Regions from separate parts of the Halomonas salsilacus genome, predicted to be linked through region 2. Evidence: predicted binding sites of a transcription regulator. Region 2 holds the regulator's gene; each other region holds the start of a gene.
The links. The regulator FNR, encoded in region 2, switches genes on or off when oxygen is low (the NO sensors DNR and NnrR bind a similar motif). The targets are predictions, from matches to a motif close to TTGATNTANATCAA.
Positions count from the first base shown of each region.

Region 1: ACR80S_RS06955 (Hsp20/alpha crystallin family protein) is a predicted target of FNR. The motif match lies at 4,529-4,542, and genes of this name have one in related genera.
Region 3: ACR80S_RS15915 (cytochrome-c peroxidase) is a predicted target of FNR. The motif match lies at 1,659-1,672, and genes of this name have one in related genera.
Region 4: clpB (ATP-dependent chaperone ClpB) is a predicted target of FNR. The motif match lies at 1,605-1,618, and genes of this name have one in related genera.

Region 1 is NZ_JBPKAQ010000003.1:299,140-305,041, reverse strand. It holds gene ACR80S_RS06980 (M20/M25/M40 family metallo-hydrolase) at 1-421, opposite strand, end outside; gene ACR80S_RS06975 (hypothetical protein) at 686-1,213, shown strand; gene ACR80S_RS06970 (GNAT family N-acetyltransferase) at 1,267-1,716, opposite strand; gene ACR80S_RS06965 (M14 family metallopeptidase) at 1,790-3,535, opposite strand; gene ACR80S_RS06960 (VIT1/CCC1 transporter family protein) at 3,672-4,430, shown strand; gene ACR80S_RS06955 (Hsp20/alpha crystallin family protein) at 4,680-5,192, shown strand; gene ACR80S_RS06950 (histone deacetylase family protein) at 5,305-5,902, opposite strand, start outside.
Region 2 is NZ_JBPKAQ010000002.1:183,906-189,807, forward strand. It holds gene ACR80S_RS04285 (heavy metal translocating P-type ATPase) at 1-1,211, shown strand, start outside; gene ccoS (cbb3-type cytochrome oxidase assembly protein CcoS) at 1,208-1,438, shown strand; gene ACR80S_RS04295 (sulfite exporter TauE/SafE family protein) at 1,438-2,136, shown strand; gene hemN (oxygen-independent coproporphyrinogen III oxidase) at 2,320-3,636, shown strand; gene fnr (fumarate/nitrate reduction transcriptional regulator Fnr) at 3,735-4,478, shown strand; gene ttcA (tRNA 2-thiocytidine(32) synthetase TtcA) at 4,499-5,428, opposite strand; gene ACR80S_RS04315 (3'-5' exonuclease) at 5,516-5,902, opposite strand, start outside.
Region 3 is NZ_JBPKAQ010000013.1:34,840-40,741, forward strand. It holds gene guaD (guanine deaminase) at 1-1,083, shown strand, start outside; gene ACR80S_RS15910 (c-type cytochrome) at 1,087-1,428, opposite strand; gene ACR80S_RS15915 (cytochrome-c peroxidase) at 1,838-2,791, shown strand; gene ACR80S_RS15920 (adenosine deaminase) at 2,882-3,877, opposite strand; gene cydC (thiol reductant ABC exporter subunit CydC) at 3,977-5,758, opposite strand; gene cydD (thiol reductant ABC exporter subunit CydD) at 5,751-5,902, opposite strand, start outside.
Region 4 is NZ_JBPKAQ010000015.1:36,315-42,216, reverse strand. It holds gene clpB (ATP-dependent chaperone ClpB) at 1-1,474, opposite strand, end outside; gene pgeF (peptidoglycan editing factor PgeF) at 1,640-2,395, opposite strand; gene rluD (23S rRNA pseudouridine(1911/1915/1917) synthase RluD) at 2,420-3,379, opposite strand; gene ACR80S_RS16745 (outer membrane protein assembly factor BamD) at 3,520-4,344, shown strand; gene ACR80S_RS16740 (NAD+ synthase) at 4,445-5,902, opposite strand, start outside.

The DNA.
Region 1 (5,902 bases), on a different contig from region 2:
CGCCCAGCGCCTCGACCGTACCGCCCTCGATGCGCCGGTAGCTACCGGGCGCCTTCGGGTCCTCGCTGAACAGCGTGACATCGTGGCCGATCAGCACGTTGGGCAGGAAGGCGTCGGTGTTGATCCAGATCTTGCCGTCGTCGCCGATGGAGCGCACCTGCATGCGGATCTTGTCGGCGTGGCCGATCACCATCACCTTGAACAGGTCGTCACGGCCCGGGTGGGTGTCCAGCACCACGCCCGCATGGCCCTTGAACTGGTGCAACTGCCAGCCCGCGGGGGCGAAGCCCTCGAAGTGGGGCTTGAGCACGCCATAGGTCATGGCGGCCTCCAGGCCCACCGGGCTGGGGGCCGCGAGGATGCGTCGCATCAGGTCGAACTGCGCCTCGGGCATCGGGTTCGTCCAGGGGGTGTCGCTCATAGCTCTCTCGTATCCGTGGTGATGGCGCTTGGCCACCATGGTGATGGGGCTCGTGGACTGGTGCCGTGTCGCCGCTGCGGCGCAGGCCAGCGGTATCACGAGGCTAGCATGTCAGAGGTTACCACTCCGACGACACTCCGGTCCGCCCCGGAAGGTTGTCAGCCGGACGGCCGCTCAGGCTCTCGCCACGCTATGCTGAATCTGACATACGCGTCTTGCTGTTCACCCCCAGGAGGGTAGGGAATGTCGCCATGGAGGTTATCGTTGCCTAGGATCGCGCTGGCCGTCGCCCTGCTGGCAGGCTGCGCCGGTGGGGCGTCGATACCGCCCCTCGAGGCCAACCCCGTGTCGCCCGCGAAGGCGCCCGCGAAGGCGCCTGCGGAGGCGCTCTCGCCCGCTGTCGTCGTGGAGGACCGCCACTGGCTGCCGCCGCTGTTCACCGACCTGGAGGACGAGGTCCACTACTACATCAGCCGCCTGACGGACCGGCGGTTCGTCGACACCTATGGCGGGGCGGAGCACCCGAGGCCCTGGTACATTGCGGCGGAGCGGCTGGGGCAGATCGGCGAGACGGCCATCCCCCTGCTGGTCGCGCGGCTCGACACCACGGATGAGTACGAGCTGATGCTGGTGCTTTATGCGCTGATGCTCGCCTCCCAGGCCCCGGCGCTGATGGCCACCATCGGCGGCGACTACATCGAACTGGGCACTGTGCTGGACCTGCGCCACAATACAGAGAACCGCGACAGGGCCCTGGCCTGGTGGCAGCGTCACGGTTGGCGCTGGCGATAGTCTGCGGCGCCGAAGCAGCCAGGAGGCTCCGGGCGAGCAGACGGCACTCCTCGTTATTCCCGGATCTCGGCAATGACCTCGCCGGTCTCTTCGCTCAGCCCCGTCTCCTGGAAGCCGAGGCTGGCGTAGAAGTCTCGGGCGACCCGGTTGGTGGGCACATAGCAGATCGCGATCCGCTCGAAGGATCCTTGTGCCCGTATCTCGTCCAGCACGCACTGCATTGCCCGGTGCCCGATGCCCCTTCCCTGATGGTGTCGGTCGACCATCAGCCTGAAGATGTTGTAGGCAGGCGGGCGGCCCTTGTGGGTGAATGATTCGTACATGAGAAAGCCGACCACTTCCCCGTTGCAATAGATGGCGCGGGGCCGATAGGTGGGATGGAAGCTCGATTCGGCGAGGGAATACATGTTGTCAGCGACATAGTCACGCTGCGATGTCGCCACCTCAAGCGCAATCACGGCCTCGAAGTTCTCGCGGGTGACCTCCTTCAATGTGATGTCCATCGCCTGCTCCTCTCTTTTGGGGCATTCCATGTTGGGGCATTCCACGCCGCCTGGGCAGAGGCATCGCGGCCGCTCAGCCGGAGCCCGGTGCACCGGACTGCCCGGGGATCGAGATGGTCTGGTGCACCTCACCCAGCCGCGGGCTGGAGATGTGAACGGTCACCTCCCCCTCGCCCTGGATCACCCAGCCTGCGCAGGCTCGGTGGCTGTTGCCGCGGGAGCGCTGGAACCAGGGCATCTGGGCGGCGTCGCCGAGGCCTCGGCCCCAGCCATCCAGGTGGCCCAGCACCTGGTGGGCCCGGCCGGGTTCCTGCAGCCGACAGCCGGTAACGCTGGCCTCGGCCTCCACGCCGCTGTTCCAGGGGCGTGCCCGGGCTGCCTGGACGCCATAGCTCGGCAGGTAGCCGTGGTTGGCCACCGTCACGTCCAGTGCGTGGAAGCCCTCGCCCAGCGGCGTGCAGTACACCGCCTCGATCACCAGCCGTGGCATCATCGAGGCGACCTGAAGCCAGTAGGTCGCCAGCCCGTCGCAGATCTCCGGCAGGAAGTCCGGCGGCGGGTTCCAGATGCCGAGGCACGGATCCAGCCCGCCGACCTCCACCTCGCCCAATTGCGGATGCGTCAGCGGTTGCCAGGCGCGGAACAGCCGCTGGCCATTGTTGACCCGGTCCCATTGGGCCAGACGCGCCATCTGCTCGCGGTCCAGAGCGGTGTAATGGTCGATGAAGCGCTCGGGCCGGGGCAGGCCGAGGCGCAGGAAGAGGTCCCATAGCTCGCAGACCTGGGCCACGCAGCCGCGCTGGTGGTAGGCAAACTCGATGAGGTCGCCATGCAACGGGGTCTCGGGTTCGTAGCTGAATTCCTCGTAGCTGCTCACGGTTGGGTAGCCGGTCAGCGACTTGCCCCAGGCGGCCAGTTGCCGATAGAGCGCGAGGTCCTGTGGGGCCATGGCGCTGTCCGGGGCATCGACCGGCGGACGGATGAAGACACCGCCGAAGGTGTGCAGGTTGAGCCAGGCGTAGAGGTTGGGATGGGCGAGGGCGAAATCGATGATGGCGCGGGTCTCGGGTTCGCCTCCGGGGTAGTGGCCGGCGCCGATCTGCTCCGGTTCGGGCCGCCAGCCCCACGGGAAGTTGCGGTTGAAGTCCGGGGTGTCGGCCAGCCAGTCGGGCTCGGGAATTGTCACGCCGTCCCAGTGCTCGATCACCCCCTCAGGATAGACCCGCCAGAAGGGGGGTGGGTCTTCCACGCGTCGCGGCAGCATCAGCCCCGGGTAGTCGGGGGATTCGACGAAATCGCCCGCCTCGTCGTGGCAGCGCAGGTAGCGACAGCGGTCTTCGCCGTCCAGGTCCATCGCGCGCCAGCGGGGCCGGTCGGGGCTGCCGGACGTGCGGCGCGGGGCGGAGCGCACGAAGCCACCCTGGCGCAGCACCTGTTCGGCGCCGTCCGGCGAGACACGCGGGCAGAGGTAGAACAGCACCTCACGCAGCTGCCGGCATTGATGCTCGGGCCAGCTTCCCGGCAGTCGCTCGGGGGCCAGGTGCAGGGCCAAGACCATTTCCGCCACGGCCAGGGCGACGCTGGAGCCGGCCAACTCCGTACCGTGCATGTTGCCGTCCACCCAGACGCCGGGACGCCGGCGATCCGGCTCGGGGCCGAGGGTCAGCACCCAGAGGTCGCGTCCCTGGGGGCTGGTGCCGATACTCTCCAGGCGGGCCAGCTGTGGGTGGTCCCGGGCCCAGGTCTCGAGCTGGCGGGTCAGCGCCTCGTGGGTCAAGTAGCCGTGGCGGAAGGGGGCTTGGTGAGTCTCACGGGTCATGTTGATGCCTCGTCGTGCCGTGTTGCGCTGTCAGTATGGCGCATCCATCGGGAAGGGGATGTCGGTGTCGGGCTCACCCGTCACTGGCCGGCTGTGCCAAGCTGCAAGCAGGATGAAAGACGCAGCGAGGTGGCCCATGAACGACCGGCGGCGCGAAGCGCTGGAGCACGAGCATCGCCCCGAAGTGATCGAACAGCGGCTGCGAGTGCCTTCCCGGGGCCGCAACTTGCCCGATGCCATTCTTGGCGGCATCGACGGTTGCGTGACCACCTTCGCGGTGGTCTCCGGGGCCTTCGGGGCGGGCTTCTCGGCGACCGTCGCCCTGGTGCTGGGGGTCGCCAACCTGCTGGCCGATGGCTTCAGCATGGCGATCAGCAACTTTGAAGCGATCAAGGCGCAGCGAGAGCATATCGACGGGGTGCGTCGCAGCGAGAATCACCATATCGACATAGTCCCGGAGGGCGAGCGCGAGGAGATCCGCCAGATCTTCCAGCGCAAGGGGTTCACGGGGGAGACCCTGGAGCGGGTGGTGGAGACCATCTGCAGCGACCGCAAGTTATGGGTGGAGACCATGGTCTCGGAGGAGCATGGCCTGCAGACCGAGGGGCTGAGTCCGCTGCGCTCGGCCCTGGTGACCTTCACGGCCTTCCTGGTGGTGGGGGTCATGCCGCTGCTGCCCTACGCCATGCCGGGGTTGGGCATCACGCAGCAGTTCTTTTCCAGCCTCGCCATAGCGGGGCTGATGTTCTTCCTGATCGGCATGGGCAAGAGCCTCGTCTACCACCAGCCGGTGCTGAAGTCGGGACTGCGGACCCTGTTGATCGGCGGGGCCGCGGCGGGGCTGGCCTTCCTCACCGGCCATCTGGCGCAGGCGCTGTTCGGCGTGGGAATGTAATCGTCCTTGTCCGGTGGATGGAGGGCTTTATTGCCGGCTCGCCCGAGCCGAGGCACGAGGGCATCGGCGAGTGGCATGAAGGCATGACGAGAATCATGCTGATCTGTGTCAAGTGGGCCGGGCAGGGCTGGACTACCTTGATGATGAGGCGGTCCTGACCGGAGTGCGGCGGTCGGTGTTTCCCGGCCCTGACATCTCGGGTTTCCATGGGCCTCGCCATTCGTCAACCCCATTCGAGGAGCCATCATCATGGCCAAGAAAGCGTCCAAGGACACCGAGGAGGTCCCGGTCTCGACCGGAAAGTCGGCACCGCAGAACGAGTCCCGAGCGATGAGCCCGTTCCGGGAGATAGATCGCCTTTTCGATACCTTCTTCGATCGTGGCAGTATGCCGTCGCGCTGGGAACATCCCCTATGGCAGCGCTTTGCCGCCTTCGAGAAGGGCATGCCGAAGGTCGATGTCATCGACCGCGATGCCGAGGTGGTGGTGCGTGCCGAGGTCCCAGGTTTCGAGCGCGAGGAGCTCGACGTCACGGTGACCGACGGCGCGGTGACCATCAAGGGCGACCACCGCGAGGAGAGCAAGAAAGAGGAGGGCGAGTACTTCCATTCCGAGATTTCCCGCGGTTCCTTCACCCGGACGGTGGCACTGCCCGGCGAGATCGATGCCGACAAGGCGGCAGCCAGCTTCAAGAACGGCGTCCTCGAGCTGACCCTGCCTAAGCACAAGAAGGCCAACCGTCGCAAGGTCGAGGTCAGGTAACCCCGCCTTCCTTCGGCACTATGGGGGAGGGGTAGGGGGAAATGGCTGACTCGGGGTCCCGCTGGCCGGCGTGACCCCGTGGCTGGCCGGGGATGTCATCCCCGGCGCGGCATCACTGCATGTCCTGTCCTTGACTGTCCTCTCCTTGACTGTCCTCTTCTTGACTGTCCTGGCCGGCATCGGGTGGAGCAGTCGAAGCGTCCGGTTCGGTGACGAAGGCACTACGATGGAAGGCCGCGGCGGCCTCCACCTCGGCGATGCCGCGCAGACCGGGTTCCGGTGGCGTCTCGCCGGCCAGTACGCGCAGCACCGACCTCACGCCGCGGGACAGGGAGATGAGGTTGTAGCCGCCCTCCAGCACGAAGACCAGCCGCCCCTCGCACTGCCGACGGGCCAGCGCCTGCAGGATGCCAGTCATGGCGGCAAAGCCGTCATAAGAGACATTCAGCGCCAGGTCATGGCTATGGGGGTCGAACCCCGCCGAGACCAGGATCAGGTCCGGTTTGAACCACTCCGCTGCCGGCACCAGAATCTCGCGAAACGCCTTGAGGTAGGCGGCGTCTCCGGCATCGGCAGGCATGGGAACATTGATGTTGGTGCCTTCTCCCAGGCCCACCCCGACCTCCTCGAGGGTGCCTGTGCCGGGGTAGAAGGGCGCGGCGCGGTGGATATCGAAGCACAGCACATCCGGGTCGGCCCAGAAGATGTCC
Region 2 (5,902 bases):
GTCCGCGTCTGGCCCAGATGGCGGCACGCATGGCGCATCTCTTCGTGCTGCGCCTGCTGGTGGTCACCGCGGTGGTCACCCTCGCCTGGTGGTTCATCGATCCGGCACGGATGCCCTGGATCATGCTCTCCGTGCTGGTGGTCACCTGCCCCTGCGCCCTGGCGCTCGCCACCCCGACGGCGCTTACCGCCGGCCACGGCCAGCTGCGCCGCCGCGGGGTGCTGGTGACCCGCGCCGATGCCATCGAGTCGCTCTCCCAGCTCGACCGAGTGATCCTCGACAAGACCGGCACCCTGACCAGCGGCCAGATGACGCTGGTGGAGAGTCGACCGCTGGGCGGGCTCGACGCCGAGCGCGCCCGCACCCTGGCCGCCGCCCTGGAGGCGCGCTCCGAACACCCCATCGCCAGGGCCTTCCACCCCTACCGGCTGGCCACGGTGCGCGCCTCCGAGGTGGCCAGCCGCACCGGCCAGGGGCTGGAGGGCATCCTGGGAGAGCGCCGCTGGCGGCTCGGCAAGCCCGAATTCGCCGCCCCGGAGCATGCCCTCGAGGCGCCCGGCGAGGGGCAGTGGCTGCTGCTCGCCGAGGAGGGCGAGCCCCGCGCCTGGTTCGCCCTGCAGGACCGGGTGCGCGACGATGCCGCCAACACCGTGGCGGCGCTCAAGGCACTGGGCCTCGAGGTGGAACTGCTCTCCGGCGACACCCCCGCTGCAGCGGGTGATCTGGCCAGGCGGCTGGAGATCCCTACCTGGCGCGGCGGCGCCAGCCCCGAAGATAAGCTCGCGCGCATCCGCGAGTGCCAGGCGGTCGGCGAGACGGTCGCCATGGTCGGCGACGGCATCAACGACATCCCGGTGCTCGCCGGTGCCGACGTGGCCATCGCCATGAACGGTGCCACCGACCTGGCCCGGACCAGCGCCGACGCCATCCTGCTCAGCCCGCGCCTGTCACGCATCGTCGAGGCGATCGAGATCAGCCGAGCCACCCGTCGGGTGATGCGCCAGAACATGATCTGGTCGGTGTGCTACAACTTCACCGCCATGCCCATCGCCGCCATGGGCTTCGTGCCGCCCTGGCTTGCCGCCATGGGCATGTCGGCGAGCTCCCTGGTGGTGGTGGGCAATGCCCTGCGCCTCAACCGCTTTCGCAGCCGGGCCATGCCCGCAGCGACGCCCCTGCCTTCCCCTGAACCGAGCCGGGTGACCTCATGAGCATTCTCTATCTGCTGATCCCCCTGTCGTTGATCCTGCTGGGCCTGGCCGTCTGGGCCTTCTTCTGGGCGGTCAAGAACGACCAGTTCGAGGACCTTGAAGGCCCCGCACACCGCATCCTCTTCGACGAGGACGAGAACGACCTGCCCCCCGATGAGCGTCAGCGCCGCCAGGAGGCTCGAGAGCGTGCCGCTCAGGAGCGCCGCAACACCGACCCGGAGCCCTGATGGATCCCACCGGACTCGGCCTGCCACCGCTACTGGCGGCCTTCGTCTTCGGCCTGCTCGGCGGCGCCCACTGCATCGGCATGTGCGGCGGCATCATGAGCGCACTGACCTTCGCCGTGCCGCCCAGCATGCGCTCGAAGGCGCGCCTCACGGGCCTGCTGCTGGCCTACAACCTGGGACGCATCGCCAGCTACATGCTCGCCGGCGGCCTGGTCGCCCTGCTCGGCACCCTGGTGGCCATCACCCCGACCGCTCGCCTGGTGCTACAGCTCCTGGCGGCGCTGATGCTGATCCTGATGGCGCTTTATATCGCCGACTGGTGGAAGGGACTGCTTCGGGTCGAGGCGGTCGGCAAGCGCCTGTGGCGTCACCTGGAGCCGGTGGGTCGGCGGCTGATGCCGGTCGTGGAAATCCCCCAGGCGGTGGCGCTGGGCGCCGTGTGGGGCTGGTTGCCCTGCGGGCTGGTCTACTCGATGCTGGCCTGGAGCCTGGCCACCGCCGACCCGCTCAGAGGGGCCGCGCTGATGGGCGCCTTCGGCCTCGGCACCCTGCCGGCGCTGCTCGCCACCGGCCTGGCGGCGCGCCAGCTGGGCGGGCTGATCCGCCATTCGGCTACACGCACGCTGGCGGCGCTATCGATCATCGCCTTCGCGCTGTGGCAGCTGTGGTTGATTCTCCCCGCAGTAAGCCACGGGTAGTGCGGGACTGGCTCGTTCGACCTATTCCACGCGGGCTTGACGCAGCTCAACGCCCCCAGCGCCAAACCGCCCTAGCATGAGATCACATCCACATCCACAGCCCGGAGCGCCGTCATGCCCGTTCAGGCGAAACGCTACGATCTTCGCGTCGGGCCATCCTGGGCGGCCGGAGGCAGGCGCTCGATGCCATTCCACGATCACGACGGATCGCACTACCTCACCTATCCCGCTCGCCTCGACGCGGGAGACGGTGCCGCTGCGCTAACCCAGGCCCTGGCCGAGCGCCCCCCCGGGTCACCGTTGGCGCTTCACGTGCACCTGCCCTTCTGCCGGCAGGCGTGCCGCTTCTGTGCCTCCCAGCGGGTGCCGTCCCGGGACAGCCGTCAGGCCGAGCCCTACCTCACCCGTCTCGACCGCGAAATGGTGCTGGTCAGCCGCCTGCTGGATGACCTCCCTGCCGTGCAGCGCCTGCACTGGGGTGGCGGCGCCCCGGCCTTCCTGTCCCTGGACCAGATGGGCGACCTCTTCGATCGCCTCGACGCCCGCTTCGGGCTCTCCAGTGCCCGGGAACGCGACTTCAGCATCGAGATCGACCCCCGCGAGGCCAACGTCTTCACCCTGCGCCACCTCCAGGCACTGGGCTTCAACCGCCTGAGCCTGGGCGTCCAGGAGCTTGACCTGAGAGTGCAGAGGGCGATCAACCGGATCCAACCCCGGGTACTGACCGAGTCCCTGGTGGATGAGGCCGAGCGCCTCGGCTTCCACTCCCTCAACCTGGACCTGATCGTGGGTCTGCCGCTGCAGACCCCCGAGGGCTTCGGGGAGACCCTCGAACAGGTGATCGCCATGGCCCCGGCGCGCATCACCCTGCGCCGCTACGCTCACCTCCCGCAGCGCTACCTGCCCCAGCGCGAGATCCACGCCGCGGATCTGCCCGACGCCCCCACCCGCCTGGCGATCATGGACGAGGCCCGCCACCGTCTGGATGACGCCGGCTATGTGCATATCGGGCTCGGTCAGTTTGCCCGCACCGATGACAGCCTGGCATGGGCCCTCGGGGAGGGCCGCCTGGCGCGCGACCTGCACGGCTACACCCACACCCCACCCGGTGACCAGCTCGGCCTCGGGGTCGCCGCCATCAGCCATGTCGGCGACACCCTTACCCGCAACGCCATGAGCCTGGGCGACTATGAGGCGGCGCTGGACACGAGCCGCCTGCCCGCCACCGCCGGCCACCGGCTGAACGCCGTCGAGCGCCTGCGACGCGACGCCATCGAGGCGCTCGCCTGCCGCCGCGAGCTGAACATGGTCGCCCTGTCGAAGGTCCATGGACACGACGCCACCCTGGTTCTGGCCGATGCCCTCAGGCGCCTGGCCCGGCTCTGCCAGGCGGGACTGCTGGAGCGCCACGGCGAGTCCCTGAGGGTGACGCCCGACGGGGTCTGGGGCCTGACCCACCTGCTCGCCGCCTTCGATCCCGAGGCCACCTCCATGGCCTGAGCCGCCGGCTGCCGGGCCTACCTCCTTGGAGGTGGTTTGCCCTGCTCGCAGAATCCTCCATAATGGTTGGAATGCTCATGATCAAGGAGGACGCGTCCATGCCCGACAGCCTGACAGGACTACGGCGCTCTGTGCTGCACGAAACTCGCTGCCAGACCTGCAGCCTGAGTTCGCTTTGCCTGCCGCTGGCGCTGGAAGTTCAGGACATGGATCAGTTCGACGCCATCATCCGCCGGCGCGCACCTCTCAAGAAGGGCGAGACCCTGTTTCGCCAGGAGAGCCCCTTCACCAGCGTCTACGCGGTGCGCTCGGGCAGCCTCAAGCAGGTGACCACCGAGGGCAGTGGCGACGACCAGCTCACCAACTTCTACCTGCCCAGCGAACTGGTGGGCCTGGATGGCATCGACGAGGAGCAGTATCCGGGGACCGTGGTGGCGCTGGAGACCACCACCGTCTGCGAGATTCCCTTCGACCGCCTGGATCAGCTGTCGGAATCGCTACCCGAACTGCGCGGCCAGCTCTACCGCAGCATGAGCAAGGAGCTGCGCGACGACCGCCGCATGATGCGCCTGCTATCGCGCAAGACCGCCGACCAGCGCCTGGCCAGTTTCTTCACCAGCCTCTCCGACCGCTTCCGCCGCCGCGGTTACTCCCCCTACAGCTTCCGCCTGTCCATGTCGCGGGCCGACATCGGCAACTACCTGGGTCTGGCCGTCGAGACCGTCAGCCGTATCCTCGGTCGCTTCCAGAGCCAGGGTCTGGTGGAAGTATCGGGCCGCGAGGTGCATATCCTCGACCTGGCGTCCCTGACCCTGGTCGCCGAGGAGGAAGGGGCGAAATAGCCCTTTGGAAATAGCCCCCCCTACTCGTTGAGCAGATCGATCCGGCTGGCCAGCCGTCGCGCCTGCTTCTCCTCCAGCCCGGCGAAGTCGAACAGTTCGCGATCGCCCAGTTGTGACGGCGCCACGTTGGTCACTGCCTTGAACATGCTCTCCAGGCGACCGGGATGGGTCTTCTCCCACTCGGCGAGCATCTCCTTGACCACCTGACGTTGCAGGTTGGGCTGGGAACCGCACAGGTTGCAGGGGATGATCGGGAACGCCATCAGTCGCGCATACTCGGCGATATCGGCCTCGCGGCAGTAGGCCAGCGGACGGATGAGGATGTTCTTGCCGTCGTCGGCGAGCAGCTTGGGCGGCATGGCCTTGAGGCTGCCGCCGAAGAAGAGGTTGAGGAACAGCGTCTCGAGGATGTCCTCGCGATGGTGGCCCAAGGCCACCTTGGTGGCGCCGATCTCCTCGGCGAAGCCGTACAGGGAGCCGCGTCGCAGCCGGGAGCATAGCGCACAGGTGGTCTTGCCCTCCGGCGTCTTCTCCTTGACCACCGAGTAGGTGTCCCGCTCGAGGATGTGGTGCTCGACGCCGATGGACGCCAGGTACTCGGGCAGCACCTGCTCGGGAAAACCCGGCTGCTTCTGGTCGAGGTTCACCGCCACCAGCGAGAAGTCGATCGGGGCGTTGCGCTGCAGGTTGCGCAGGATCGACAGCAAGGTGTAGCTGTCCTTCCCGCCGGACAGGCACACCATCACCCGGTCGCCCTCGTGAATCATGCCATAGTCGATGATGGCGTTACCCACCTGGCGTCGCAGGCGCTTCTGCAGCTTGTTGAACTCCCGCCGCCCGCGGGCATCCAGGGCGTCGAGGGTCGGCGAGGGGGCTTCCTGAATAGGGGAGGCCGCCACGGAGGGAGCCTCCTGGCGATCGCGGGGGTCGAAGATCAGGGCGTCTTGCATGGTCGGTAAGCGCTGCCAGTGCGGGCGAAAATGACGGGCGCCCATCCTACCATCGCCGGCGCCATCAGGCGACGCCGCCCCCGATCTTCAGGAGTAGCGCCCAACGGAGCTGACCTGGTGTTCCAGGCGCAGGAAAATCAGCGCCGTGGTCACCGCATTGCCCAGGGCGGTGTGGCGCCCCATCAGCGGCACGTCCAGCAACTCGGCCACCTTCTCGAAGCGCGGCGCGGACTCCACCTCAGGATGGCGGCGGCGCAGACGGCGCAGATAGCTCTGCGCCACGTCGATGGTGGCATTGGGCAGGTCGAAACCGAAGCGGGGTCGCAGTTCGCGATTGAGGATCGCCAGATCGTAGCCCAGGTGCCACCCCAGCAGGGGGCGGTTGCCGACGAAATCGATCAGGCGCTCCAGGGCATCCTGCACGGGCAGGCCGCCCTCCAGATCGATGCCGCGCAGGCCGTGGATGCGGATTGA
Region 3 (5,902 bases), on a different contig from region 2:
CAGCTCGAGATCATGGCCTCCTGGGGGCGCCAGCTGCTCGACTGGCTCAACGACTACACCTTCCCCGAAGAGCTCAAGTTCGCCAACCGCGAGCACGCCGAGGCCCTCTCCGAGGCCTTCCTCGACGAGATGCTGCGGGTGGGCACCACCACCGCCCAGGTGTTCTGCTCGAGCCACGCGACGTCGGTGGACGCCTTCTTCGCGGCCAGCCATAGGCGCGGGCTCTGCATGCTGGCCGGCAAGGTGCTGATGGACCGCCACGCCCCCGAGGAGCTCACTGACGATACTCTGGGCGGCATCCGCGACAGCGAACGGCTGATTGCTGACTGGCACGGCAAGAGGCGGCTCGGCTACAGCCTCACGCCGCGCTTCGCGCCCACCTCCACCCGCGCCCAGCTCGACGCCACCGGCGCCATTTTGCGCAACGACCCGAGCCTGTGGCTGCAGACCCACCTGGCCGAGAATACCGGCGAGCTGGACTGGGTGGCGGCGCTCTTCCCCGGCAGCCGCGACTATCTCGAGGTCTACGAGCAGTCCGGCCTGGTGGGCCCGCGCAGCACCTTCGCCCACGGCATTCACCTGGACCAGGCAATGCGCGGCCGGCTCGCCGAGCGCGGGGCCAATCTGGCCTTCTGCCCGAGTTCGAACCTGTTCCTGGGCAGCGGGCTCTTCGACCGCAAGGCAGCTCGGGAGGCGGGCCTCAACGTCACCTACGCCAGCGACGTGGGCGGCGGCACCGACCTCTCGGGGCTAGCCACGCTCAAGGCCGCCTACCAGGTGGGGCAGCTGCGCGGCCAGCCGCTCACCGCCTGGCAGGGCTTCTACGGGCTGACCTTGGGCAACGCTCGAGCGCTGTCGCTGGATGACCGCATCGGCCGCCTGGCCCCGGGAATGGACGCCGACTTCGTCATACTCGACCCGGCGGCCACACCGCTGCTGGCCCGGCGAACCGCGCGCTGCCGCAGTCTGGGCGAGACGCTCTTCGCGCTGATGATGATGGGCGACGACCGCAGCGTAGCCGAGACCTGGGCCGCCGGCCGCTGCCAGCATCGTCGTGACCATCAGCCAATCGCGTCAGGCTGAGCGTCAGTCATTGGCCGGAGACAGGCTCAGCAGCCAACTCACCAGGCGCTCGATATCCTCTTCTGCGACGCGGCGGTTGGGGGTCATCCGCTCATCGCCCCAGTTGCCGCTGCCGCCGTCGCGGACCGTGATCACCAGCCGTTTTAGCGCCGTGTCGTCGTCACGATAGCGCTCGGCCACGTCCCGCCAGGCGGGTCCACGCAGGGTGGCATCCAGGTCGTGGCAGTTGAAGCAACCGCTGTCCCAGGCCAGGTCGATCGTGGCCTCGTCCTCCGCGGCACTGTTAGCCTGGGCCATCCCCGAGGCCAGCGCGGCCACCAGCAGGCCTGTGGTCAGACCACTCATCATCTTCCTGCACATCTCCCTTTCCTCCCAGCAAGGCACCCGCCACGCGGGATCGAGAAAACGCCGACGCTGCTCGAAGCGCTCTCGAGGCGTCACCTCGGACTCGGGGGGGGGTGGCGAGATTGCGACAGCGTGACATGACGAACATCCCCGACTCAAGGATCTCGGGGCCCCAGCTTCTCTGATGAAGGAAGGGGCGTCCAGCCACAGGCTTGCTGAGGGCGTCAAACTTGACCTGGCTCAAGAGTGGCCGTATTCCGACGGTTTTACTGGGTTGATCGGCATCAAGTGACCCCGCTAGGGTCCTGACTCAAGGTCAAGCGCAGGTGATCGCCAGCGACTGACCCGCATCATAACCACGAGGGGAACGACCATGATCAAACAACGCCTGCTGGTCTCGGCCATCGCCATGGGCTCTGCCATCGCCATCGCCGCACCGGCCCTGGCCGACGACGGTCTCGGCGACTACCGTGACCGCTTCGAACCGCTGCCCCACTTCCCGCCGATTCCCGCCGGCAACTCCCTGACCCCGGAGAAGGTCGAACTCGGTAACATGCTGTTCTTCGAACCGCGCATCTCCTCCAGCGGCGTGATCAGCTGCGCCACCTGCCACAACCCGGCCTTGGGCTGGGCGGACCGCATTCCACGCGCCACCGGCCACGACGGCCAGATCGGCGAGCGCAACACGCCCACCGTGCTGAACTCCGGCTTCCTGGGCGCCCAGTTCTGGGACGGACGCGAGCCTGACCTGGAGGGCCAGGCCCTGGGTCCCATCGAGGCCGACGTGGAAATGGCCATGGACCTCGAGACGGCCCTGGAGCGCCTCAACGACTTCGATCTCTATCAGGAAAAATTCGCCGAGGCCTATCCGGACGACGCCGATCCGATCAACGCCGACAACCTGGCCCAGGCGCTTGCCAGCTTCCAACGCACCCTGAACACCCCGAATTCACCCTTCGACCGCTACCTGCGTGGCGACGAGAACGCGCTGAATCAGCAGGAAAAAGACGGCATGGTGGCCTTCGTGGACAACGGCTGTATTGCTTGCCACAGCGGCCCGGCGATGACCGACAGCAACTTCCATCGCATTCAGGTGCCAGGCTCCACCGACGTGGGCCGTTATGAGGTCACCGAGGACGAGGCCGACAAGTACAAGTTCCGCACCCCGACCCTGCGCAACGTGGGCGTGACCTACCCCTACATGAACAATGGCGCCACCGAGACCCTTGAGGAGGCCGTTGCCATCATGGGCACCGAGATGCTGGGACGCGACTTCGAGGAGCAGACCATCGAGGATATCACCGCCTTCCTGCACACCCTGACCGGTGAGATGCCCGACTTCGAGGTACCGGCCCTGCCGTAACCCGTGCGCCCGACGGGCATGTCCCGGAAATGCCGACCCCCGGTCACACCGGGGGTCGGTTTTTTGTTGCCCCAGCGCCAGACCGAGCCGTCAGACGCTGTCGGCGAGTTGGCGGTGCAGCGCCAGGCGCCGTCGGTCACTGACGAAGGCCGCCTCGATGGCGGTGCCGGCGAGTTGGATGAGGGTCGCCTCGTCCCAGCCGAAGGCGCGCTGGCAGGCCAGGTAGTTGTCGAGCACCCCACCGCCGAAGTAGGCCGGATCGTCAGAGTTGAGGGTGACCCGCAGGCCGGCCTCCAGCAGTTGCGGCAGCGGATGATCCTCGAGGCGTTCCACCACCTTGAGGCGCACGTTGGAAAGCGGGCAGACGGTGAGCACCATGCCCTCGTCGCGCAGCCGCGCCACCAGGTCCGGGTCCTCCAGGCATCGCACCCCATGGTCGATACGGCAGACGTCGAGCAGATCCAGCGCCTCGCGAATGTACTCCGGCGGCCCCTCCTCCCCGGCGTGAGCCACCCGGGGGATACCCAGCCGTGCGGCCCGCTCGAACACCTCGGTGAACTTCGAGGGCGGATGGCCGCGCTCGGCGCTGTCGAGCCCCACGGCGTCGAGCATCTCCCAGTAGGGGGCGGCCTCCTCCAGCAGCGCCATCGCCTCGGCGGCGTGACGATCGCGCAGGAAAGCCATGATCAGCGCCGTGGAGAGCCCCAGTTCGCGCTCGGCGTGGCGCCGGGCCAGGGAGAGCCCCTCCATGACCACGGGCAGCTCGATGCCGCGCACCCGGTGGGCCTGGGGGTCGAAATGCATCTCCACATGGACCACTCCCTCGGCGTGGGCGCGACGGAAGTAGTCCATGGCCAGGTCGTAAAAGTCCTCGGCGGTGTGCAACACGCTCATGCCCCGATAGTAGAGATCGAGGAAGGACTGCAGGTCAGTGAACGCATAGGCGGCGCGGGCCTCCTCCACCGAGGCGTAGGGCAGCGCGACACCGTTGCGCTCGGCCAGCGCGAACATCAGCTCGGGCTTCAGGGAGCCTTCGATATGCAGGTGCAGCTCGGCCTTGGGCAGGCGCGTGAGGAAGTCGCGCATGGGTCGCTCTCCGATTCGTTTATCTCATCCTGATAGAGACAGTGGCTCAGCGCAAAGCCTGAGCTTACACGCCGGGTTCCACCCACACGATCCCCTGATCTATCCACCCGTCACCTGCCGTGGTGTCACCGCACTCCCCTTGACAAGCTTTCCCTCCACCAGCGTCAGGGTCCGGTCGATGCCAGGCGGCTGGAAGGGCCCGCCCTCGAGCTGGTGCACCAGGAAGAGCACGCTGCGCCCGGCAAGCCAGGGATCCAGGCGCGAGGCGAGCCCCGCCGCGGTGTCGGCGTCCAGGCCGGCGAAAGGTTCGTCGAGGATCACCAGTGACGGATCGCGCAGGTGCAGCCGGGCCAGCGCCAGGCGTCGTGCCTGGCCCCCCGAGAGACGCTGACCGCCTTCGCCTACCCGGGTCGCCAGCCCCTCGGCCAGGCCCTCACTCACCCCCTGCGCCCAGTCATCGAGGCCCACCCAGGCCAGCGCCCGCCACAGCGCGTCTTCCTCGGCCTCGGGCGCGGCCAGGCGCAGGTTGGCGGCCAGGCTGTCATCGAGCAGGTCGATGCGCTGGGTCAGCGCGGCCACCCGCTGGCGTAGCGCCCCCTCGGGCCATTCCGCGAGGGCCACGCCCCCCAGTCGCAGTGCGCCGGCCTCCGGGGTGAGCTGGCGCAGCAGCAGGTCAGCCACACTGGACTTGCCGGCCCCGGAGACGCCGCAGAGCGCCATCCGCTCGCCGGGAGCAATATGCAAGGTGACATCATCCAGGGCCGGCGTCAGGGCGCCGGGGTAGCGCAGGGTGACCCCCTCGAGCGCAACGGTCAGGGGACCGGCCTCGAGCGCGGAAATTTCCCCATCGGCGGCAGCCGACCGCGCCGGTCTCCCCGACCGTACCTCCAGCTCGTTGAGCCGCTCGGCGGCCCCCCAGGTGGCGCCCAGCCAGGTGAAGGCCGCCGACAGGGCTGACAGCGCCTCGCCCATGGCCAGCAGGGCGAGCGGCATCATCACCATCAGCGGCCCGGAGAGCTGGCCCGCCGCCCAGGCCTGGGCGGAAAGCCACAGCGTCAACAGCATGGCGAGCCCCACTAGCAGGCTGGCCAGAGCGTTGCCCAGGGCCACCCACGCACCCAGGCGGCGCTGGCCGCGATAGAGCCGCGATTCGATGGCGTCAAGCTCACGGCGCCGGCTGGCCAGGCTGGCGTAGGCTTCCAGCTCCGCCATGCCTTGTAGCCGCTCCACCAGGCGTCCGCGCAGGGTCTCCAACTCGGTCACCTGAGCCCGGCTCGCGGCCAGCCCCAGCCGTGCCTGGCCCAGGGTCAGCCAGAGCCAGCCGACCAGCAGCAGGGTGCCGGCGGCCAGGCCGACCCGCGGTGCGAAGAGCGCCAGGAAGGCCGAGAGCCCGAGGATCGCCAGGAGCCCCACCCCTGCGGGTGCCAGCAGGCGCAGGTAGAGGCTGTCCAGGGTGTCGATATCTGCGGTCAGGCGGTTGAGCCAGTCGCTGGCCCGGCGCCGGGAGAGGGCCTGGCCGTCGAGGCCCGCCAGCACGCCGAACAGCCGGGCTCGCAGGTCGGCGAGCAGGCGCAGCACAGTATCGTGGTTGTAGAGCCGCTCCAGGTAGCGCGACAGGGTCCGCGACACGGCGAAGAAGCGGATGCCACCACCGGGGACGTAGACCTCCAGGCTAGCGGCCACCCCCGCCGCCAGCAGCAACCCGGTGAGGCCCGTGGCGGTGATGAACCAGCCGGAGAGCGCCAGCAGGCCGATGGCGGAGGCCAGGGTCATCGCCATCAGCGCGACGCCGGCCACCAGCCGCCCACGGCGTCGGGTCAGCAGCCTGAGCCAGGGGCGCAGCGCGCCGAGCAGCGAGGAAGCGGTGCGCGATTCAGGCATGATCAACCTCCGTAACGCTGCCGGCATCGAGCGCCAGGCGCCGGCTCGCCATGGCGATGAGCGCCGGGTGATGGGTGGCGATCACCAGGGTACGTCCATCCAGGGCCAAGGCCTGAAGCGCCTCGATCACCCGGGCCTCGGTCT
Region 4 (5,902 bases), on a different contig from region 2:
GGCGGCGCGCCTGCTCCAGCTCCACCCGGGCGCGTTCGAGCTCGTCCTTGAACTGGGCGGCCCCCTGGATACTGGCCTTCTCGGCCTTCCAGATCTCGTCGAGGTCGGCGTACTCGCGGGACAGCTCCTCGATCTGCTCCTCGAGATTCTCCAGGCGCTTCTTCGAGGCCTCGTCGGTCTCCTTCTTGAGGTGCTCACGCTCCATCTTGAGCTGGATCAGCCGGCGGTCGAGGCGATCCATCTCCTCGGGCTTGGAGTCGAGCTCCATGCGGATCCGCGAGGAGGCCTCGTCGACCAGATCGATGGCCTTGTCGGGCAGCTGGCGATCGGTGATATAGCGCGCCGACAGCTTGGCCGCGGCGATGATGGCGCCGTCGGTGATTTCCACGCCGTGGTGCACCTCGTAGCGCTCCTTGAGGCCGCGCAGGATCGCCACGGTATCCTCCTCGCTGGGCTCATCCACCAGCACCTTTTGGAAGCGGCGCTCCAGGGCGGCATCCTTCTCGATGTACTTGCGGTACTCGTCCAGGGTGGTGGCGCCCACGCAGTGTAGTTCGCCGCGGGCCAGCGCCGGCTTGAGCATGTTGCCGGCATCCATGGCGCCCTCAGCCTTGCCGGCGCCCACCATGGTGTGCAGCTCGTCGATGAAGAGGATCACCCGGCCCTCCTCCTGGGCCAGCTCGTTCAACACCGACTTGAGGCGCTCCTCGAACTCGCCGCGGAACTTGGCCCCGGCCAACAGCGAGCCCATATCCAGCGAAAGCACGCGCTTGTCCTTGAGGCTCTCGGGCACCTCGCCGTCGACGATGCGCTGAGCCAGCCCCTCGACGATGGCGGTCTTGCCCACACCGGGCTCGCCGATCAGCACCGGGTTGTTCTTGGTGCGTCGTTGCAGCACCTGGATGGTACGGCGGATCTCGTCGTCGCGGCCGATCACCGGGTCGAGCTTGCCGCTGGCGGCGCGCTCGTTGAGGTCCAGGGTGTACTTGGCCAGCGCCTCGCGCTGGTCCTCGGCGTTGGGATCATCGACCCTGGCGCCACCGCGCACCCCCTCGATGGCGGCCTCCAGCGACTTGCGGGACACCCCCGCCTGGGTCAGCAGCTTGGTCACCGCGTGGCCCATTTCCAGGGCGGCCAGCAGCACCAGTTCGCTGGCGATGTACTGGTCGCCGCGCTTCTGGGCCTCGCGGTCGGTCAGATTGAACAGCTTGATCAGGTCGCGGGAGGGCTGCACCTCGCCGTCGAACTGAGCGACCCTGGGCAGGTCATCAAGGTGCCCCACCAGACCATCGCGCAGCCGGGCGGCGTCACCTTCGGCCTTCTGCACCAGCGCCTTGACGCCGGTATCGCGGGCGTCGAGCAACGCCAGCAACAGGTGACCGGGCTCCAGCTGGTTGTGGCCACGACCCACGGCCAGGGATTGGGCGTCCGCCACGGCGTTCTGCAGCTTGGCAGTGAACTTGTCGAAACGCATGAAAGCTTCCTCCATCGGGGTGGCGACGCGCTTGGACGCACCGCTTGGCCCTGTCAATTCGTCTTGACGGTATCAATGGAGTCAGGCTGACCCGCTTTCAAGTCGGCCGCCAGAGGAAGCGCGTGACAAGTTGACGCGGGTCAAGGCCAGAGGACAAGCGACGCGTCAGCGCAGCCAGATCACACTGGCCATGCGGCCGGTGACGCCGTCATCGCGACGGTGGGAGTAGAAGCGCGGCTCGCAGGCGGTGCAGAAGTGACCGCCGCTGATGTGGGACACGCCCAGGCGCTCGAGGCGCAGGCGCGCCAGGCGGTAGAGGTCCGCCATGTAGTGGCCCAGGCGGTACGGGCTGGGGTCGAAGGCCTCGATGGCCTCGGGATGCACCCCGACGAAGGCGTGATAGACCTCGGGCCCCACCTCGAACTGGGCGTTGGAGATCGCCGGCCCCAGCCAGGCGAGCTGCTCTTCCGGCGGCACGCCAAGCGCGGCCACCGTGGCCTCCAGCACGCCGCCCGCCAGCCCGCGCCAGCCGGCGTGGGCCACCGCCACCCGGGTACCACGATAGTCGCTGAAGAACACCGGCAGGCAATCGGCGGTGAGCACCACACAGGCGTAGTCGCGGTTGACGGCCACCGCGGCATCGGCCTCGGGCGGCGTCGGATCGAAACGTTGCTGCACCCGCGCGCCATGCACCTGGTTGAGCCACAGCAGCGGGCGATCCTCATCGACCTGCTTCTGCAGCAGCCGCCGACACAGGTCCACGTGGTCGGCGTTGTCGCCCACGTGGTCCGCCGGGTTGAAACAGGCGAAGTCGCCCTGGCTGGGACCGGTCTCGCGGGTGGTGACGAAGGCGCCCACGGAGGTGGGCGCCGGCCAATCGGGCAGGATCAGGGAAGGCCGCAGGTCGGGGGCATCGCTCATCGGCAGGTCCTCGGCGAAGACGGGTCAGCGCATCGTCTCGTGGTCGTGGCGCAGGTAGTCCAGCAGCATCAGGATGTCATCCGGCAGCGGCGAGCGAAAGGTCGCCGTCTCGCCGCTGGCGGGGTGCACGAAGGCCAGCTTGCGGGCGTGCAGCGCCTGGCGGGGGAATTCGCGCAGGATCTCCTTGAGGGGGTCGGCGGCGCCGGGTGGCAGCTTCAACCGCCCGCCGTAGGTCGCGTCACCCACCAGCGGATAGCGCAGGTTCGCCAGATGAACGCGGATCTGGTGGGTGCGCCCGGTCTCCAGCCGGCAACGCACATGGGTATGGGCGCGGAAGCGCTCCACCACCCGATAATGGGTCACCGCCGGCTTGCCGGAGGCCGTCACCGCCTGGCGCTTGCGATCCTTGGGATGGCGGCCGATGGGCGCGTCCATCTTGCCACCCGAGGTCATCACCCCCACGCACACAGCGTCATACTCGCGGGAGACCGTGCGCGCCTGCATCTGCGCCATCAGGGCCGCCTGGGCAGCCAGGGTCTTGGCGACCACCATCAGGCCGGTGGTGTCCTTGTCCAGGCGGTGCACGATACCGGCCCGCGGCACGCCGGCAAGCCGGGGAGAGTGGTGCAGCAGCGCATTGAGCAGGGTGCCGTCCGGATTGCCCGCTGCCGGATGGACCACCAGGCCGGCCGGCTTGTCGATCACCAGCACCTCGTCGTCCTCGAAGACCACGTCCAGCGGGATCTCCTCGGGGGCGAAGCGGGTGTCTTCCTCGATCTCGGTGGCGAGGCGCAGCCACTCGCCGCCGTAGACCTTTTCGCGAGGCCTGACGGGACGACCGTCGAGGGTGAGATCGCCGGCCTTGATCCAGGCCTTGAGGCGTTCGCGGGAGTAGTCGGCGAACAGTTCGGCAGCGGCCTGATCGAGGCGCAGGCCGGCCATGGCATCGGGAATGCGTTGCTGGGCTTCCAGGGTCTGGGGCATGGTCGATTGGCTGCCAGTCAGCAGTGGAGATAAGGGAGGCACCGCGCGGTGACTGCGTTTTGCCGCGCAGTGCTTTATAGTGTGCGGGTTTAGGCCGATTCTATCACGGCCCGTCCGCGTTGTTTGCCACGAGGATCACGATGCGCGTTTTCCGACCTACCGCCCGTCTTGCGGCCCTGCTGGTCGCCTCCAGCCTCCTGGTGGGCTGCGCCAGCAACGGTTCCACCGACGAAGAAGAGGATGAGTTCGCCGGCGTTGCCGAGCGCGAACTCTACGAAGAGGCGCGCAGCTCCCTGGAGCGGCGCAACTTCACCGCCGCCATCACCCGGCTCGAGGCCCTGGACACCCGCTTTCCCTTCGGCAACCACGCCGAACAGGCTCAGCTGGAGCTGATCTACGCCTACCACGAGAGCGGAGACTGGGAGGCCGCACGGGCCGCCTCCAGTCGCTTCATCCGCCTGCACCCGAGCCACCCCCAGGCCGACTACGCGCTCTACATGCGCGGCCTGGCCTCCTGGCAGGCGGGGCGTTTCAGCCTCGAGCGCCTGAAGCTGATCGACATTTCCAAGCGCGACCTGGGCGCCTCCCGCGATGCTTACACCGACTTCAGCGAACTGGTGCGCCTCTATCCCAACAGCCAGTATGCCCCGGACGCCCAGCAGCGCATCGTCTACCTGCGCAACCTGATGTCCCGCCACGAGTTGCATGTGGCCGACTACTACCTGCGCCGGGGCGCCTACCTGGCCGCCGTGGAACGTGGCCGCTGGGTAATCGAGAACTATCCCGAGACCGAGGCGTCCCGGGATGCCCTGGCGGTGATGGTCGAGGGCTACCTGGGCCTGGAGATGCGCGACCGCGCCCGGGAAGTGCTCGATGTACTGATCGAGAATGCTCCGCGCCACGACCAGCTGCGCGGCCGCACCTTCGAACCCAGGCACGTGCGCGCCCAGTCGCTGTCAGGCTGAGCCAGGGACGAGCCCAGCACAGCAGAACGCCATCGCCTTTCCAGGCGGTGGCGTTTTTAATGGCCAGGCACTTGCGGCTGAGCGCTGTCCCGAAGGGTTATTACTCCCCCGGCTGCCAGCCGTTGACGATGGGGTAGCGGCGGTCGCGGCCGAAACCGCGGCGGGTGACGCGCACGCCCACCGGTGCCTGGCGGCGCTTGTACTCGCAGCGGTCCACCAGGCGGACCACCTGATAGACCTCGTCGCGGTCGAAGCCGGCCTCGATGATCGCCTCGGCGCTCATGTCGCCCTCGATGTAGCTGACCAGGATGGCGTCGAGCACGTCGTAGTCGGGCAGCGAGTCGCTGTCCTGCTGGTCGGGCGCCAGCTCCGCCGAGGGCGGGCGCTCGATGACCCGCTCGGGAATCGCCGGCGACTGGGTGTTGCGCCAGCGGGCCAGGCGGTAGACCCAGGTCTTGTAGACGTCCTTGATGGCGTTGTAGCCACCCACCATGTCACCGTAGAGGGTGGCGTAGCCCACCGCCATCTCGCTCTTGTTGCCGGTGGTCAGCACCATCAGCCCCTTCTTGTTGGAGATGGCCATCAGCAGCACGCCGCGACAGCGCGACTGCAGGTTCTCCTCGGTGGTGTCGCGCTCGGTGCCCTCGAAGGTCTTGGCCAGGGTGCCCATGAAGGCCTCCACCATGGGCTCGATGGGCATCACCTCGTAGGCCACCTCCAGCAGCTCGGCCTGCCGCGCGGCATCCTCCCTGGAGATGTCGGCGGTGTAGTGGTAGGGCATCATCACCGCGTGCACCCGCTGGGGACCCAGCGCATCCACCGCGATGGCCAGGGAGAGCGCCGAGTCGATGCCGCCGGAGAGGCCCAGCACCACCCCCTCGAAGCCGCTCTTGTTGACGTAATCACGAAGCCCGGTCACCAGCGCGCAGTAGAGGTTCTCCTCCGGCTCCACGTCGGGCTCGGTCTCGCCCGGCTGCGGCACCCACCGACCCTTCTCCCGGACCAGCTGCACCGGCATTAGCCCCACCTGCCAGTGGGGCGCCTGCACCTGCAGGTTGCCTTCGGCATCCACGCAGGCGGAACCGCCGTCGAACACCAGCTCGTCCTGGCCGCCGATCATGTTGACGTAGACGATGGGCAACGCCACCTCGGCGGCCCGCTCCTCGAGCAGGCGCAAGCGCTCGGCGGGCTTGTCCTGGTGGAAGGGGGAGGCGTTGAGGCTGACCAGCAGCTGGGCGCCGGCCTCTCTGGCCTGGCGTGCCGGCGCCTCGTCCCAGAGGTCCTCGCAGATCATCAGGCCCAGCCTGAGTCCCTTGTGATCAAGCACCAGCGGCTCACGGCCGGCGGCGAAGTAGCGCTGCTCGTCGAACACCTGGTAGTTGGGCAACGCCTGCTTGGCGTATTCGCCGAGCCACTCGCCATTGTAGAGCGCGCCGGCCAGGTTCCAGGTCTGGCCCTCGCGGCGCCCCGGGTAGCCGATGATCACCAGCACGTCGCGCACCACCTTCTCGGCCATGCGGGTGCGGGCCGCGCGCAGGCGAGTCTCCATGGAGGGGCG